Regions from separate parts of the Streptomyces sp. DSM 116795 genome, predicted to be linked through region 2. Evidence: riboswitches for the same ligand, from Rfam matches in the RefSeq annotation. Region 2 holds a riboswitch; the other holds the start of a gene.
What was found. A riboswitch is a leader RNA that binds a small molecule or an ion and turns the genes downstream of it on or off. The one in region 2 is predicted to bind cobalamin.
Positions count from the first base shown of each region.

Region 1: it holds a riboswitch for cobalamin, as region 2 does, so the genes downstream of both, metE (5-methyltetrahydropteroyltriglutamate--homocysteine S-methyltransferase) here and ACSMXX_RS09675 (ribonucleoside-diphosphate reductase subunit alpha) in region 2, are expected to answer to the same signal.

Region 1 is NZ_CM147707.1:5,745,107-5,752,632, forward strand. Features, by position in the region: gene ACSMXX_RS24755 (beta strand repeat-containing protein) at 1-498, opposite strand, end outside; gene ACSMXX_RS24760 (DUF7196 family protein) at 1,496-1,657, opposite strand; gene ACSMXX_RS24765 (DUF1360 domain-containing protein) at 2,097-2,384, opposite strand; gene ACSMXX_RS24770 (cytochrome P450) at 2,542-3,966, opposite strand; cobalamin riboswitch at 4,506-4,732, shown strand; gene metE (5-methyltetrahydropteroyltriglutamate--homocysteine S-methyltransferase) at 4,876-7,215, shown strand; gene ACSMXX_RS24780 (CbtA family protein) at 7,330-7,526, opposite strand, start outside.
Region 2 is NZ_CM147707.1:2,298,548-2,306,073, forward strand. Features, by position in the region: gene ACSMXX_RS09655 (GntR family transcriptional regulator) at 1-615, shown strand, start outside; gene ACSMXX_RS09660 (carbon starvation CstA family protein) at 755-2,962, shown strand; gene ACSMXX_RS09665 (YbdD/YjiX family protein) at 2,959-3,168, shown strand; gene ACSMXX_RS09670 (GNAT family N-acetyltransferase) at 3,266-3,766, shown strand; cobalamin riboswitch at 3,802-3,936, shown strand; gene ACSMXX_RS09675 (ribonucleoside-diphosphate reductase subunit alpha) at 4,270-6,726, shown strand; gene ACSMXX_RS09680 (ribonucleotide-diphosphate reductase subunit beta) at 6,717-7,526, shown strand, end outside.

The sequences.
Region 1 (7,526 bases), 3.4 Mb from region 2:
CGGGCTGCTCGGGTTGTAGGTGGCGGTGATGGTGCCGCTGTCGAGGGTGGTGCTGGCCGGAGCGCAGGCCTGGCCGGTGCCGTCGACGACGAAGGTGCCGGTGACGCCGGCGGTGCCGCCGAAAGTCACCGTGCCTGTGGGGATGTTGCCCGGGATGTCGGTGTTGGCCACGGTGGCGCAGACAAGGACGGAGTCGCCGCACGTCGACGGGTCGGGTGTCGCGCTGATCGTCGTCGTGGTCGTGGCCGGAGTCACGGTGAAGACGACCGGCGGGTCGGAGAAGGACGGGGCGGAGAGCCCGCCTCCCGGGTACAGGGCGACGGCGCTGTGGGATCCAGCGGGTACGTCGCCGGGGAGGGTGCTGAGGGTGACCGTGCCGACGCCGGAACCCGGAGTCGCCACAACCAGGTTGCCGGTCAGGGGCGGTCCGTCGTTGCTGATGAAGATGGTGACGGGACCGGACGGGTCTCCGTTGGTGCCGGGGTCCGCTTCCGTCACCGTGACGGTGAACGAAACAGCGTCCCCACAAATCGGAGTAAGCGGTGTGGGAGGGCTGAGTGTGGTGGTCGTTGGCATGCTGAGTCCTCTCATCGGTCCACGGACGGAAGGCGAGAGCCTTGTGCCGTTGACGCGGTTCGACTGAGTCAATGACCGTGCGGCATCGGTGTGTTGAGAGCCGGCGGCCAGGCCAGAAAGGAGCCGACGGCTCACCTGCCGACATCTTCAGTAGGCGTCTCAATGCGGAGTTGAGCTAGATGAGCGGACGCGATAACCCCCGTTCGGCCGAGCGCAATTGGGAGTGAGGGGGCGCATAAACCGAGGGAGGGACGGCGCCTCCGCGCACGGGGTCTTTGTCTCAAAGAACAGGGGTGCGGGGCTGTTTCGGTCATCCCGGCACATGGTTACCCGCCGTATGTTCTCCACCAGGACGAGTGAATCGACGAGACCCGGGGGGGCTGCCCTCTCCGGAAAATCGATGAAGCGCCGCCCGCGCCCCCGTAGTGCTGCGCAAGGGCCGACCGCGCGCCCCTGATTGGCGAGGTGCGGCGTTCGAAGCGCAAGTCCCCTGGCTTTCGGCTCAGTTGACATCCAAGAGGTCACCTTCGCCGGTGGAGACCGGATGCCGATTTCATCTCGAGCGCCTGCCGGGGAGATTCCCGGCCGCCTCCGGACGTTTGGTCGCGCGACACGCTCCGTGGTCAATTTCCGTACATGCACGAGTCGTTGATTGCCGGCAGTGGAAACTCGCCAAAGGGGGGCGCACGCCGCGTCTCACGGGTCTGCGCCATCACGCCTTGGCGCCCCCTCAGTTGGACGGTCGCCAAGTTCGGCGGAGGCTTCGCCGGTTTGCTCGTTTGATCATTCCGCCCGATGGTCACCACGGTCGCGGAGGCGACCGCGACTGCCCGGCGTCGCGATGTGCCGTGGTGAAATGCGGAACCCTCACGCGGGACCAGGCGTGTCCGGCCCGCGTGAGGGTTCTCTGCCTGCGCTCTTACTGGTTGACCGCGACGACGGTGCCCCTGCCCCCTTCCCTGCTGTTGGCCGCGTTGGCCTCCTGCAAGGTGACGTAGTCACGGGTGACGCCGTTCGGCAGAATCAGCCTGTAGACGGTGACGGTCCGCCGGGCTCCGCGCCCGCCGCAATTGCATCCCATCGAGCATCCTCCTTCGCTCCTGGCCGCAGCAGCGGCCCTTTCCGGCGCACGAGTCCCTCGGACCCGGCGATGCCGCACCGCTCGCCCCGCTCATTCCGGCGGGTTCTGCGCGGTGGTCGGTGAATTCGTGTGCGAGAGCCGGGCGGATACGGTCCGGTGGCGCTCTCGTGCGCCCCCGGCATTGCCCGCCTCTCCGAGCCGCACATCGGTGGCTGCATGCGGTACGGCAGGGTCGGCGCCCGCCTGGCAGTCCGGAGAAGGCGGAGGCCGCTACGGGAATTCCGTACACGTTGTGTGCCCCGGACGGGGTACCGCCGACACATCGGCGGCGCTCCCGTGCGGAGCGGCCGGGAGAACGGCTCCCGCGGGAGGAGATGCGGCTCAACCGCGGTGCGGAAGAAGGGGATTCGGGTCGGCACACGGCGCTGACACCGCAGTTTCAGTCGATCCAGTTGGATGCGATCCCCGCGAGGTAGGACACGGTGAGGATCATGGCGACGGCCTGGAATGCGAGCGAGCCGCCGGCGAGATACGCAGAAGGAACGACGGCGGTGGACACCCAGATGCTGGTGCACCAGCTGCAGGTGACGAGATAGGCGGGCCTGGAATCGTCACCGAATCGCGCGGCCACCCACGATCGGAAGCTCGCCGCGAGGGTGTCCTTCGTTATGAACCTGGTAATACGACAAGTGGTGCCGAGGGCGAGAAGAAACACCACGGTATTCATGCAATTCATCGTACGGTGACGGGCCCTCAGTAACAGGCGCGCAGAACCACCTTCGGGCGCGCGGCAACGGCGCGCGTTGTGTCCCGGCGCGCGCCGGGACACAACGCCGCCGCGCCCCCCGCAGTCCCGCACGGGCCCCGGTGGAGCGCTCCGGACGTCAGGCGCCGCTCACCCGGGCGGTCGCCTCTCCGCCGTCGCGAGGCCGGGCGATGTCGAACTGCAGTGAACGGATGCGGTTGTCGAAGCTGGAGGGCACCAGGTCCGGCGGTCCGTCGGCCCGCATGCCGACGGAGTCGGTGAGCAGCAGCCTGAAGAGCGCTTTGAGCTCCTGCCGGGCCAGGTGCGCGCCCAGGCAGTGGTGCGGGCCTCCGCCGCCGTAGCCGAGGTGGGGGTTGGGGTCACGGGTGATGTCGAAGGCGCCGGCGTCGGGGAAGACGGCCTCGTCGCGGTTGGCTGAGGCGTAGTAGAGCGCGACGGTGTCGCCTCTGCGCAGCGTACGGCCGCCCATGACGTGGTCGGTGCGCAGCGTGCGCCGGAACTGGATGATGGGCGTCGAGCACCGCACGATCTCGTCGACGGCGGTGTCCGCGTACTTCTCGAAGTCGCTCTCCCACAGCTCCCGCTGCTCGGGGTGTGCGCTGAGCAGCGCGAGGCCGTGCGAGATCGCGTTACGGGTCGTCTCCACCCCCGCCACCATCAACAGCGTGAAGAACGCGCCCAGTTGACGGTTTCCCAGGCACTGCCCGTCCACATCGGCGGTCACGAGCGCCGAGATGAGGTCGTCGGCTGGGCGGCGCCGGCGCTCCCGCGCGAGCATGGCGATCATGACGTGCATACGGGCCAGGGCCCGCAGCCCCTTGCCCGGGATACGGAACTTCGCGCCGGCTCCCCGCCGTACGCCGATGTTCTCCGAGGCGTCGTTGAGCTGGGCGAGGATGCGCGGCCGGTGGCGCCGGGGGATGCCCATCATGTTGCACACCACCTCGAACGGCACCAGCGAGGCGACAGCGGTGACGAATTCGCGGGAGGGCTGCCGCACCGCGTCACCGACGACGGTGGCGACGACGTCCTCGATGTCCTTCTCGGTGCCGGCCAGCAGCCGCGGGCTGAACGCACGGGAGATGATCTTCCGCAGCTTGGCGTGGTCACGGCCGTCGAGGTTGACCATGGACTCCCCGAAGAGGGCCTTCACCCAGCGTGCGGGGTGCGGCGTGGTGACACCCGGCGCGCTCCCGAACACCGCCGCGTTGCGGCTCGCCTCCTGCACGTGCTCGTGCCGGACGAGGGCGTAGAAGCCGGGCTGCTGGCGCTTGCGCAGGGTGTGCTGCGGGTGTGCGAAGTACGTGGGCGCCTCCCGCTCGCGCAGCATGGCGAAGACCTGGTGCCGCTGTTCGTGCGGCAGTTGCCAGAACCGCGGGTCTGCGGGGTTGGCCTCCGGGGGCAGTCCGGCGTCCTCGGCGGCGGGTGCGGCCTGGGCTTGGGGTGCGGCCTGGCCTTCGAAGGCGGCCCGGGTTTCGGGAGCGGCCGCGGTTCCGGATGCTCCGGATGCCGGAGTGGACGCGGGCGCGGGGCGGGATGGCATGGTCATCTTCTCCAGTCGCTCGTGGAAGGGATCGCCCCGCCCGGTCTGCGCGCCGGCGGAGCGGCGAGTCTCCGGCAGCAGCTTGGAACCGGCGGGCCGCGACTCGGCGCGCGCCACACCGCCGGGACACGGACGGCGGACCGCCGCGCATGCGGCCGTTCCGGCCCGGAGCGGGGCCAACGGGCGCCCGTCCTGGCCGACTCGGGAGCGCCACGCCGCGGGCCCTCCTGCGGCCCGGTTACCCAAGTGCCCCTGCCCCGCCTGGGCCTGCGGCCGGGAGGCACGAGCCTCGAGGCCCGGGTCGGCACTGACCCACGCGCGGCGGCGGCCCCGTGGGAGGCGAGCGGTGAGGCGCTGTCGCCACCGGCGGCCCGGGACACCGCAAGGAGGCGGGAGCGGGCCCGGCCCGGCGTCCGGCCGGAGCGAGCGGCCCGGCCGGCGGCCACACCCGGCGTGAGCCGTGCCCACCCCCGCGTAAACCGGCGGGGAGCATGAGTTACCCCGCATCCCCGGCCTTTGCCGGTGCGCCACACACCCCCGTACGCTGGAAGAGCAGTCGGTTCGGCCTGTCCGCCAGGCAGGCACGTCGCAAGAGGGAATCCGGTGAGACTCCGGAACTGCCCCGCAGCGGTGAGTGGGAACGAACGCCGTCTTACGCACTGGGCCCGAGTGGGCCCGGGAAGCGACGGCCAGTAGGTGCCGGTCCGTGGAACACGGACGCGGCAGGCCCACGAGTCCGAAGACCTGCCACTGCCCGTGTACGACGGTCGTATGCGGCGATCTCGGTGACCTCGAGGGCGGGTCGGCGGTACAGGCGGACGGCACGCGGCGTGCGTGCGGCCGCCGCGTCGCCTCTCCTCCCTCGCCCGTGCATCAGGGTCACCGGCGAGACTCGCGAAGGAGAGTTGAGTGACACCGAAGTCCGCAGCCGCGGCAGCGAACGCATCTACGAGGTCCCTGGCCACGGTCCACGGATATCCGCGGCAGGGTCCCGGCCGTGAACTGAAGAAGGCCGTCGAGGGCTACTGGAAGGGCCGTGTCACCGCCGACGCCCTGCGGGAGACCGCAGCGGGGCTGCGCCAGGAGAACTGGCAGCAGCTCAGGGCCGCCGGCGTGCACGAGGTGCCCACCGGAGACTTCTCCCTCTACGACCATGTGCTGGACACCACCCTCATGGTCGGTGCCGTACCCGAACGGCACCGGGCCGCGCAGGCCGCCGACGCCCTTGACGGCTACTTCGCGATGGCGCGCGGCACTCAGGACGTCGCACCGCTGGAGATGACGAAGTGGTTCGACACCAACTACCACTACCTCGTACCGGAGTTGGGGCCGGACACCGTCTTCGGGGCGGACTCCTCGAAGCAGAAGGGCGAACTGGCCGAGGCCCTCGCGCAGGGCCATGACGCCAGGCCGGTCCTCGTCGGTCCCGTCACGTATCTGCTGCTCGCCAAGCCCGCGCCCGGCGTCGCCGCGGACTTCGAACCGCTGACCCTGCTGGACCGGCTGCTGCCCGTCTACGCCGAGGTGCTCGCCGACCTGCGCGCAGCCGGCGCCCGCTGGGTGCAGCTCGACGAGCCGGCGCTGGCCGCGGACCGTACCTCCGCGGAGCTGAACGCCGCCGCACGCGCCTACCGCGATCTGGGCGGACTGGCCGACCGGCCCGCACTGCTGGTGGCGTCCTACTTCGACCGTCTCGGGGAGGCCCTGCCCGTACTCGCCAAGGCACCCGTCGAGGGGCTGGCGATGGACTTCACGGGACCGGCCGCCGCCAATCTGGAGGATCTGGCGCGTGCGGGCGGACTGCCCGGCAAGCGGCTGGTCGCGGGGGTCGTGGACGGCCGCAACGTGTGGATCAACGACCTGAAGCGGTCGCTCTCCACGCTGGCGTCGCTGCTCGGATTCGCCGACCGCGTCGATGTCGCGCCGTCCTGCTCGCTGCTGCACGTACCGCTGAACGCCGCGGTCGAGCGGGACGTGGACCCGCAGGTGGCGCGCTGGCTCGCCTTCGCACGGCAGAAGGTGGAGGAGACCGTCGCCCTGGCGAAGGGCCTGAGCGAGGGCACCGACGTCATCGCGGGTCTGCTGCACGCCAACTCCTCGGCGCTCGCCTCCCGTTCGTCCGCCGCCCTCACCCGCGACCCGGCGGTACGGGCCCGTACCGCGGCCGTCACCGACGCCGACGGGCGCCGCGCTCAGTCCTACCCGGAGCGCGCCGCGGCACAGCGCACCCGGCTGGGTCTGCCGCTGCTCCCCACGACCACCATCGGCTCCTTCCCGCAGACCGGCGAACTGCGCACCGCACGGGCCGACTTGAGGGCCGGACGGCTCGACGCGGAGGGTTACGACAAGCGGATCGCCGCGGAGATCCGCGACGTACTGGCCTTCCAGGAGCAGGCCGGAGTGGACGTGCTGGTGCACGGCGAGCCCGAACGCAACGACATGGTGCAGTACTTCGCGGAGCAGCTGAACGGATACCTCGCCACGCAGCACGGCTGGGTGCAGTCCTACGGCACCCGCTACGTACGGCCGCCGATCCTCGCCGGCGACGTCTCACGTCCCGAGCCGATGACGGTGGGGTGGACGCGCTACGCCCAGTCGCAGACCTCACGCCCCGTCAAGGGCATGCTCACCGGCCCGGTCACCATGCTCGCGTGGTCGTTCGTACGGGACGACCAGCCGCAGGCGGAGACGGCACGCCAGGTCGCGCTGGCCCTGCGGGACGAGGTCGCCGACCTGGAGGCCGCCGGCACGGCCGTCATCCAGGTCGACGAGCCCGCTCTGCGCGAGACGCTGCCGCTGCGGGCCGACGGGCGCCCGCAGTACCTGGCGTGGGCGACGGAGTCCTTCCGGCTGGCCACCGGCGGCGTGCGTGCGGACACCCAGATCCACACGCACATGTGCTACGCGGAGTTCGGCGACATCGTCTCCGCCATCGCGGGTCTCGACGCCGACGTCATCAGCCTGGAGGCGGCCCGCTCGCACATGCAGGTCGCCGGCGAACTCGCCACGGCCGGCTACCCGAACGAAGTCGGCCCCGGTGTCTACGACATCCACTCCCCTCGGGTGCCCGACGCCGGTGAGGTTGCGTCGCTGCTGCGCAAGGGCCTCGGTGCGATCCCGGCGGAGCGGCTGTGGGTCAACCCGGACTGCGGTCTGAAGACCCGCGGCTGGCCGGAGGTGCGTCAGGCACTGGAGCACATGGTGGAGGCGGCACGGACCGTACGGACGGAGGTCGCGGCCCGCGGCTGAGGCGCCGGAGGGGCCCCGGCGGGGCTCCTCAGAGGCCGAACCGCCGCTGCCGGGCACCCTTCGCGGGTGCCCGGCAGCGGCGTTCGTGCGGCGTGGAGCGAGGTCGTCAGGTCATCAGTGTGCGGCGGGCGCCGCGGCGGACGGCGACTCCGCGCCCTTCTCGCCGCGTGCCGCCGACCCCAGAGCCCGCTCGGCGAGATGGCCGAACGTCAGCCCGAAGGCGGCCCACAGCACCAGGTGCACGGCGAGCGTCGAGACGCGGAACTCCCACAGCAGCAAGGCGGGGAAGTGGTCGGGAAGTTCACTGAGGG
Region 2 (7,526 bases):
GCCACCGAGTTCGACACCTCGCGTACGACCGTGCGCCAGGCCCTGCAGGAACTCGTCGTCGAGGGGCGGCTGGAGCGCATACAGGGCAAGGGGACCTTCGTCGCGAAGCCCAAGGTCTCCCAGGCGCTGCAACTGACCTCGTACACGGAGGACATGCGCGCCCAGGGCCTCGAACCGACCTCGCAGCTGCTGGACATCGGCTACGTGACCGCGGACGACCGCCTCGCCGACGCCCTCGACATCCCGGCGGGCGGGCGCGTACTGCGCATCGAGCGGCTGCGGCTGGCCAGCGGCGAACCGATGGCGATCGAGACGACGCACCTGTCGCAGCGGCGCTTCCCGGCGCTGCGCCGCAGCCTGGTGAAGTACACGTCGCTCTACACGGCGCTGGCGGAGGTGTACGGCATCCATCTCGCGGAGGCCGAGGAGACCATCGAGACGTCCCTCGCCACGCCCCGTGAGGCCGGCCTGCTCGGCACCGACGTGGGCCTGCCGATGCTGATGCTCTCCCGGCACTCCCTCGACACCGACGGCGAGCCCGTCGAGTGGGTCCGCTCCGTCTACCGCGGGGACCGTTACAAGTTCGTCGCCAACCTCCAGCGGCCCCAGCACTGAGGCAGGCGCCACGGCGCTCGGGAAGATAACGAAACGGGCCCTGAGCTGCCGAAGGCTGTCCGCGCCGTAGCGCTGTGTGCAGGAGGTGGCTTACCGTCCTTGCCGTCCTCATGAGCAATGCCGACGGAAGGACGACCGGGTGCGTACCGCCAGTCCACGAACAATCATCATCTGGACCGCTGTCGCGCTGATCGGAGCGGTCGCCTGGGGCGTCCTCGCGCTGTCACGGGGCGAGGAGATCTCCGCGGCCTGGATGGTCGCGGCCGCCCTCGGCTCATACGCCATCGGCTACCGCTTCTATGCGCGGTTCATCACGAATCGTGTGCTCAAGGTCGACAAGACCCGTGCCACGCCCGCGGAGCGGCTCAACAACGGCATCGACTTCCATCCCACCGACCGGCGCGTGCTGCTCGGCCACCACTTCGCCGCCATCGCCGGCGCCGGACCGCTGGTGGGCCCGATCCTCGCCGCCCAGATGGGATATCTGCCCGGCACCATCTGGATCATCGCCGGCGTCGTCCTGGCGGGCGCCGTGCAGGACATGGTGGTGCTCTTCTTCTCGATGCGGCGCGACGGCAAGTCGCTCGGGCAGATGGCACGTGAGGAGATCGGCCCGGTGGGCGGCGCGGCCGCGCTGATCGCCGTCTTCGCCATCATGATCATCCTGCTCGCCGTGCTGGCACTCGTCGTGGTCAACGCCCTGGCGGAGTCGCCGTGGGGCACCTTCTCCATCGCCATGACGATCCCCATCGCACTGTTCATGGGCTTCTACCTGAGGGTGATCCGTCCCGGCAGGGTCACCGAGGTCTCGCTGATCGGCGTCGCGCTGCTGCTGCTCGCGATCGCCTCGGGCAGCTGGGTCGCGGAGTCCTCGCTGGCGGACACCTTCACGCTGGAGCCGGCCACGCTGGTCATCTGGATCGTGGTGTACGGCTTCATCGCCTCGGTGCTGCCCGTATGGATGCTGCTCGCGCCGCGCGACTACCTCTCGACGTTCATGAAGGTCGGCACCATCGGGCTGCTCGCCGTCGGTGTGGTCGTCGCGATGCCCACCATGAAGATGGACGCCGTCACGGACTTCGCGACGCGCGGCGACGGGCCCGTCTTCGCCGGGTCGCTCTTCCCGTTCGTCTTCATCACCATCGCCTGCGGGGCGCTCTCCGGCTTCCATGCCCTGATCTCCTCGGGCACCACCCCGAAGATGATCCAGAAGGAGACGCAGATCCGGATGATCGGGTACGGCTCCATGCTGATGGAGTCGTTCGTCGCCGTGATGGCGATGGTCGCGGCCTGCATCATCGACCCCGGTCTCTTCTTCGCGATGAACGCCCCGGCGGGTGTCATCGGCGACAGTGTGCAGTCGGCGTCCCAGGCGGTCGGCGACCTCGGATACTCGATTTCGCCGGAGGCGCTGGCCTCGGCGGCCAAGGAAGTCGAGGAGCAGTCGCTGCTCTCCCGTACGGGCGGGGCACCGACCCTGGCCGTCGGGGTCGCGGAGATCTTCTCGGCCGTCGTCGGCGGTGCGGGGGCGAAGGCCTTCTGGTACCACTTCGCGATCATGTTCGAGGCGCTGTTCATCCTCACCGCGCTGGACGCGGGCACCCGCGTGGGCCGGTTCATGCTGCAGGACACGCTGGGCAACCTCTACAAGCCGTTCCGCAAGGTGAGCTGGCTGCCGGGTCTGTGGCTGTGCAGCGCGATCGTCGTCACCCTGTGGGGCTACTTCCTGTGGGTCGGCGTGCACGAGCCACTCGGCGGGATCAACCAGCTCTTCCCGCTGTTCGGCATCGCCAACCAGCTGCTCGCTGCCGTCGCGCTCGCGGTGGCGACGACGCTGCTGGTGAAGTCCGGCAGGGTCAAGTGGGCCTGGGTGACGGGAGTTCCACTGGTCTGGGACGCGGTGGTGACGCTGACGGCGAGCTGGCAGAAGGTCTTCTCCAGCGACCCGAAGGTGGGCTTCTTCCAGCAGCGCTCCGACTTCCAGGCGGCCATCGACGACGGCAAGGTGCTGCCGCCCGCCAAGAGCATGGACGACATGCACACCATCGTGACCAACTCGACGGTGGACGGCGTGCTCTCGGCGCTCTTCGCGCTGCTGGTCGTGGTGGTTCTGGTGGACGCCGGCCGCGTGTGCGTCAAGGCGCTGCGCGCTCCGGACAGCACGCCGCTGAACGAGGTCCCGTACCAGAAGTCCGAACTCGTCGCTCCTTCCGGCCTGATCCCCACACAGGAGGAGAAGGCGGAGCTGGTGGCCGTCGGCGCGGGTGTCGGGGCCGGTGACGGCGATGGTGAGGGCTCCGGCGGTGCGGGCGCCACGAGCGGCTCAGGGGCGCGTGAGAGCTCATGACAGCGGTGGCGGGACGCCTGATGCGCGGCGCACGCTGGGTGCGCTGGTACATGCGCGAGCTGACCGACGAGAGCGCCTACGACCGGTACGTGGCGCATCTGCGCGAGCACGATCCCACGGCGCGGGTGCCGAGCCGCCGGGAGTTCGAGCGGGAGCGCACCGACGCGCGCGAGTGCGATCCCCGCGGCGGCTTCCGCTGCTGCTGAGGTGTGCGGGAGTCACTGACGTACGTGAGAGGGCTGTCCGTCCTGGCGAGGACGGGCAGCCCTCCGCGTTGTCAGTGGGGCAAGGCATGCTCGTTCCATGGACATCACGATCAGACCGGCGCGGGACGAGGAGCTGGACGGCGTCGGCGAGCTGACGGCACAGGCGTATCTCGAGGACGGACTGCTGACGTTCGGTGCGGACGATCCGTACCTGACGGAGCTGCGTGCGGCGCGGCGCCGCGCAGAGCACACGGAGATCCTGGTCGCCGTCGACACCGCCTCGGATTCCGTGCTCGGCGCGGTCTCATTCGTCGGTGACGGCGGGGAGTACGCGGACATCGCGGGGCCCGGCGAGGGCGAGTTCAGGATGCTCGCCGTACGGCCGGAGGGGCGCGGGCGCGGAGCGGGCGAGGCCCTCGTGCGCGCGTGCATGGACAGGGCGCGTGAGCGTCGCCTGAGACGGCTCGTGCTCTGCAGCCATGAGGGGATGTCGGCGGCCCACCGGCTGTACGGGCGGCTGGGGTTCGTCCCGGTGCCCGAGCAGGACTGGGAGCCGTATCCCGGCCTGTGGCTGCACGCGTTCGCTCTCGAACTGTGAACTGCGACTCACCCGGCACAAGATGTGGGGGCGAGTGGCGCAACTCGCTACTAGATGTATGCTCGTGCTCGCTGCCGCGCAGGGGAATCCGGTGCGAATCCGGAACTGTCCCGCAACGGTGTGCGATGTGCTGCTCTGTGCCGCAGGCCCGTCCTCTTCCGGGTGAGCCGCGCTGAGCGGTCGTCGCGAGTCCGAGTGCCTGCCGGCCGTGTCGAAAGACGTCCGGGTCCCGAGGGTTGGGCCGGTGGACGCCGCAAGGTCTGCCGCTTCGCCGATGCGGCATGCCCCTCGCGCGCCCGCCAAGTGCGCTCCCCGGTGAGCCGGTGACCTGAACCGAGCGAGGGAGAGCACATCCCGTGACCATCGCATCCGTGACCGTGACCGGGGCCGCAACCGGGACCGCAACCGGGACCGGGGACGCACCCGCGTCCGTACCGGCATCGGCCTACGTACCGGCGTCCGCGTCCGGCTCCTCACCGGCGCCACCGGACCGGGACGGCGCACTGTCGCGCGTCCTGACCGAGCTGACCGAGCTGACCGCCGATCTGCCCGGCACCGAAGCCGGCCGGGTCGCCACGGCGGTGCTCCGCGGACGCCGGCAGGGCGCCGGCGAGGCCGAGTTGCGGGCGCTCGCCGCGGAGGAGGCCGCCGGGCTGATCGGCGAGGAGCCCGCATACTCACAGCTGGCGGCGCGGCTGCTCACCCTCGCGATCCGCGACGAGGCCCGCGGCCAGGGCGCCGTGTCCTTCTCATCCTCCGTCGCGACCGGGCACCGCGAGGGTCTCATCGCCGACCGCACGGCCGAGTTCGTACGGGCGCACGCGCAGCGGCTGGACGCGCTGGTGGATGCGGCGATCGCAGACGGAGCGGACGACCGCTTCGGCTACTTCGGGCTCCGCACGGTGCACTCGCGCTACCTGCTGCGGCATCCCACGACCCGGCAGGTGATCGAGACGCCCCAGCACTTCCTGCTGCGCGTCGCGTGCGGACTCGCGGCGGACGCTTCGGCGGAGGCGGCCGAGGAGGTCGCCGAGCTGTACGGGCTGACGAGCTCGCTCGCGTATCTGCCCTCCTCCCCCACGCTCTTCAACTCCGGTACGCGGCACGCCCAGATGTCGTCCTGCTATCTGCTGGACTCGCCGCAGGACGACCTGGACTCGATCTACGACCGCTACAAGCAGGTGGCACGGCTCTCCAAGCACGCGGGCGGCATCGGCCTGCCCTACTCCCGTATCCGCGCCCGCGGTTCGCTGATCCGCGGCACCAACGGCCACTCCGGCGGCATCGTGCCGTTCCTGCGCACCCTGGACTCCTCGGTCGCCGCCGTGAACCAGGGCGGCCGGCGCAAGGGCGCAGCCTGCGTCTACCTGGAGACCTGGCACGCGGACATCGAGGAGTTCCTCGAACTGCGGGACAACACCGGCGAGGAGGCGCGGCGCACGCACAACCTCAACCTCGCGCACTGGATTCCGGACGAGTTCATGCGGCGCGTGGAGGCCGACGCCGGCTGGTCGCTCTTCTCCCCGGTCGACGTGCCGCAGCTCGCGGACCTGTGGGGCGAGGAGTTCGACGCCGCCTACCGCCGGGCGGAGGCCGAGGGCCGCGCGGTGCGGCAGGTGCCGGCCCGCCAGCTGTACGCGCGCATGATGCGCACCCTCGCGCAGACGGGGAACGGCTGGATGACCTTCAAGGACACTTCTAACCGCACCGCCAACCAGACCGCGGAACCCGGCCGTATCGTGCACTCCTCGAACCTGTGCACGGAGATCCTCGAGGTCACCGACGACGGCGAGACGGCCGTCTGCAACCTGGGATCGGTCAACCTCGCCGCCCACCTGACCGAGGCCGGGGACGGGATGGACTGGGAGCGCCTGGACGCCACAGTCCGTACGGCCGTGACGTTCCTCGACCGGGTCGTCGACATCAACTTCTATCCGACGGAGCAGGCGGAGCGGTCCAACTCCCGCTGGCGTCCGGTCGGTCTGGGCGTCATGGGCCTGCAGGACGCTTTCTTCCGCATGCGGCTGCCCTTCGACTCCGCGGCGGCGCGGGAGCTGTCCACCCGCATCTCCGAACGGATCATGCTCGCCGCGTACGAGACCAGTGCTTACCTCGCCGAGCGGCACGGTCCGCTGCCGGCCTGGGAGGAGACTCGTACGGCGCGCGGCGTGCTGCATCCCGACCACTACCCGCAGGCCGGACGGACCTGGCCCGAGCGCTGGTCGGAGCTGCGCGCCCGCATCGCCCGCACGGGCATGCGGAACTCGCTGCTCCTCGCCGTCGCACCGACCGCGACCATCGCGGCGATCGCCGGGGTGTACGAATGCATCGAGCCGCAGGTCTCCAACCTCTTCAAGCGGGAGACGCTGAGCGGCGAGTTCCTGCAGGTGAACGCCTATCTCGTAGCGGAGTTGAAGCGGCTGGGGATGTGGGACGAGCGCACCCGTGAGGAGCTCCGCGAGACGAGCGGCTCGGTGCAGGAGCTGGCGCGGGTCCCGGAGGACGTCCGCCGGCTCTTCCGCACGGCCTGGGAGCTGCCGCAGCGCTCCCTGATCGACATGGCCGCCGCCCGCACCCCGTACCTGGACCAGAGCCAGTCGCTGAACCTGTTCATGGCGGCGCCCACGATCGGCAAGCTCAGCTCGATGTACGCCTATGCCTGGAAGAGCGGCATCAAGACCACGTACTACCTGCGTTCGCGACCCGCGACACGGATCGCCCGCGCGGCGGGCGGGACGAGCGGCGACGTGGGCGACACCGGGGAGGACGGTGGTGGCGACGGCCGCAACGGCGGCACGCAGGCCCTGCCGTCCGCCGCCACCGCCACGGCCTCCGACACCGCCACCGCCACCGCCGCCGCCGCCGACGCCGACGCCGACGCAGCCGACGCCGACGCAGCCGGCGACGGCGAAGCCGCCTGCTCCCTGGAGAACCCCGAGACCTGCGAGGCATGCCAGTAATGACCAGCGCCAAGACCACCGCCGGCGGTCCCGCCGGGAATCTGCTCGACCCGGGCTTCGAGCTGACGCTGCGCCCGATGCGCTACCCCGGCTTCTACGACCGGTACCGCGACGCGATCAAGAACACCTGGACCGTGGAGGAGGTCGACCTCCACTCCGACATCGACGACCTCGCCAAGCTCACACCCGGCGAACAGCACATGATCAGCCGTCTCGTCGCGTTCTTCGCGACCGGTGACTCGATCGTGGCGAACAATCTCGTGCTCTCCCTCTACAAGCACATCAACTCCCCCGAGGCGCGCCTGTATCTGTCGCGGCAGCTCTTCGAGGAGGCAGTGCACGTCCAGTTCTATCTGACGCTGCTGGACACCTATCTGCCCGATGTGGACGAGCGCGCGGAGGCCTTCGCCGCGGTCGAGAACATCCCGTCCATCAGGGAGAAGGCGCAGTTCTGCTTCCGCTGGATGGCGGCGATGGAGGAGGGCGAGGGCAGCCGGCCGACCGACCGGCTGGAGAGCCGCGCCGACAGGCGGCGCTTCCTGCTCAACCTCATCTGCTTCGCGGCCTGCATCGAAGGGCTCTTCTTCTACGGCGCGTTCGCATACGTCTACTGGTTCCGCTCCCGCGGGCTGCTGCACGGGCTGGCCACCGGCACCAACTGGGTCTTCCGTGACGAGTCGATGCACATGTCCTTCGCCTTCGACGTCGTGGACACCGTCCGCGAGGAGGAACCCGAACTCTTCGACGCGGAGCTGGAGAAGGAGGTCACGGAGATGCTGGAGGAGGCCGTCGAGGCGGAA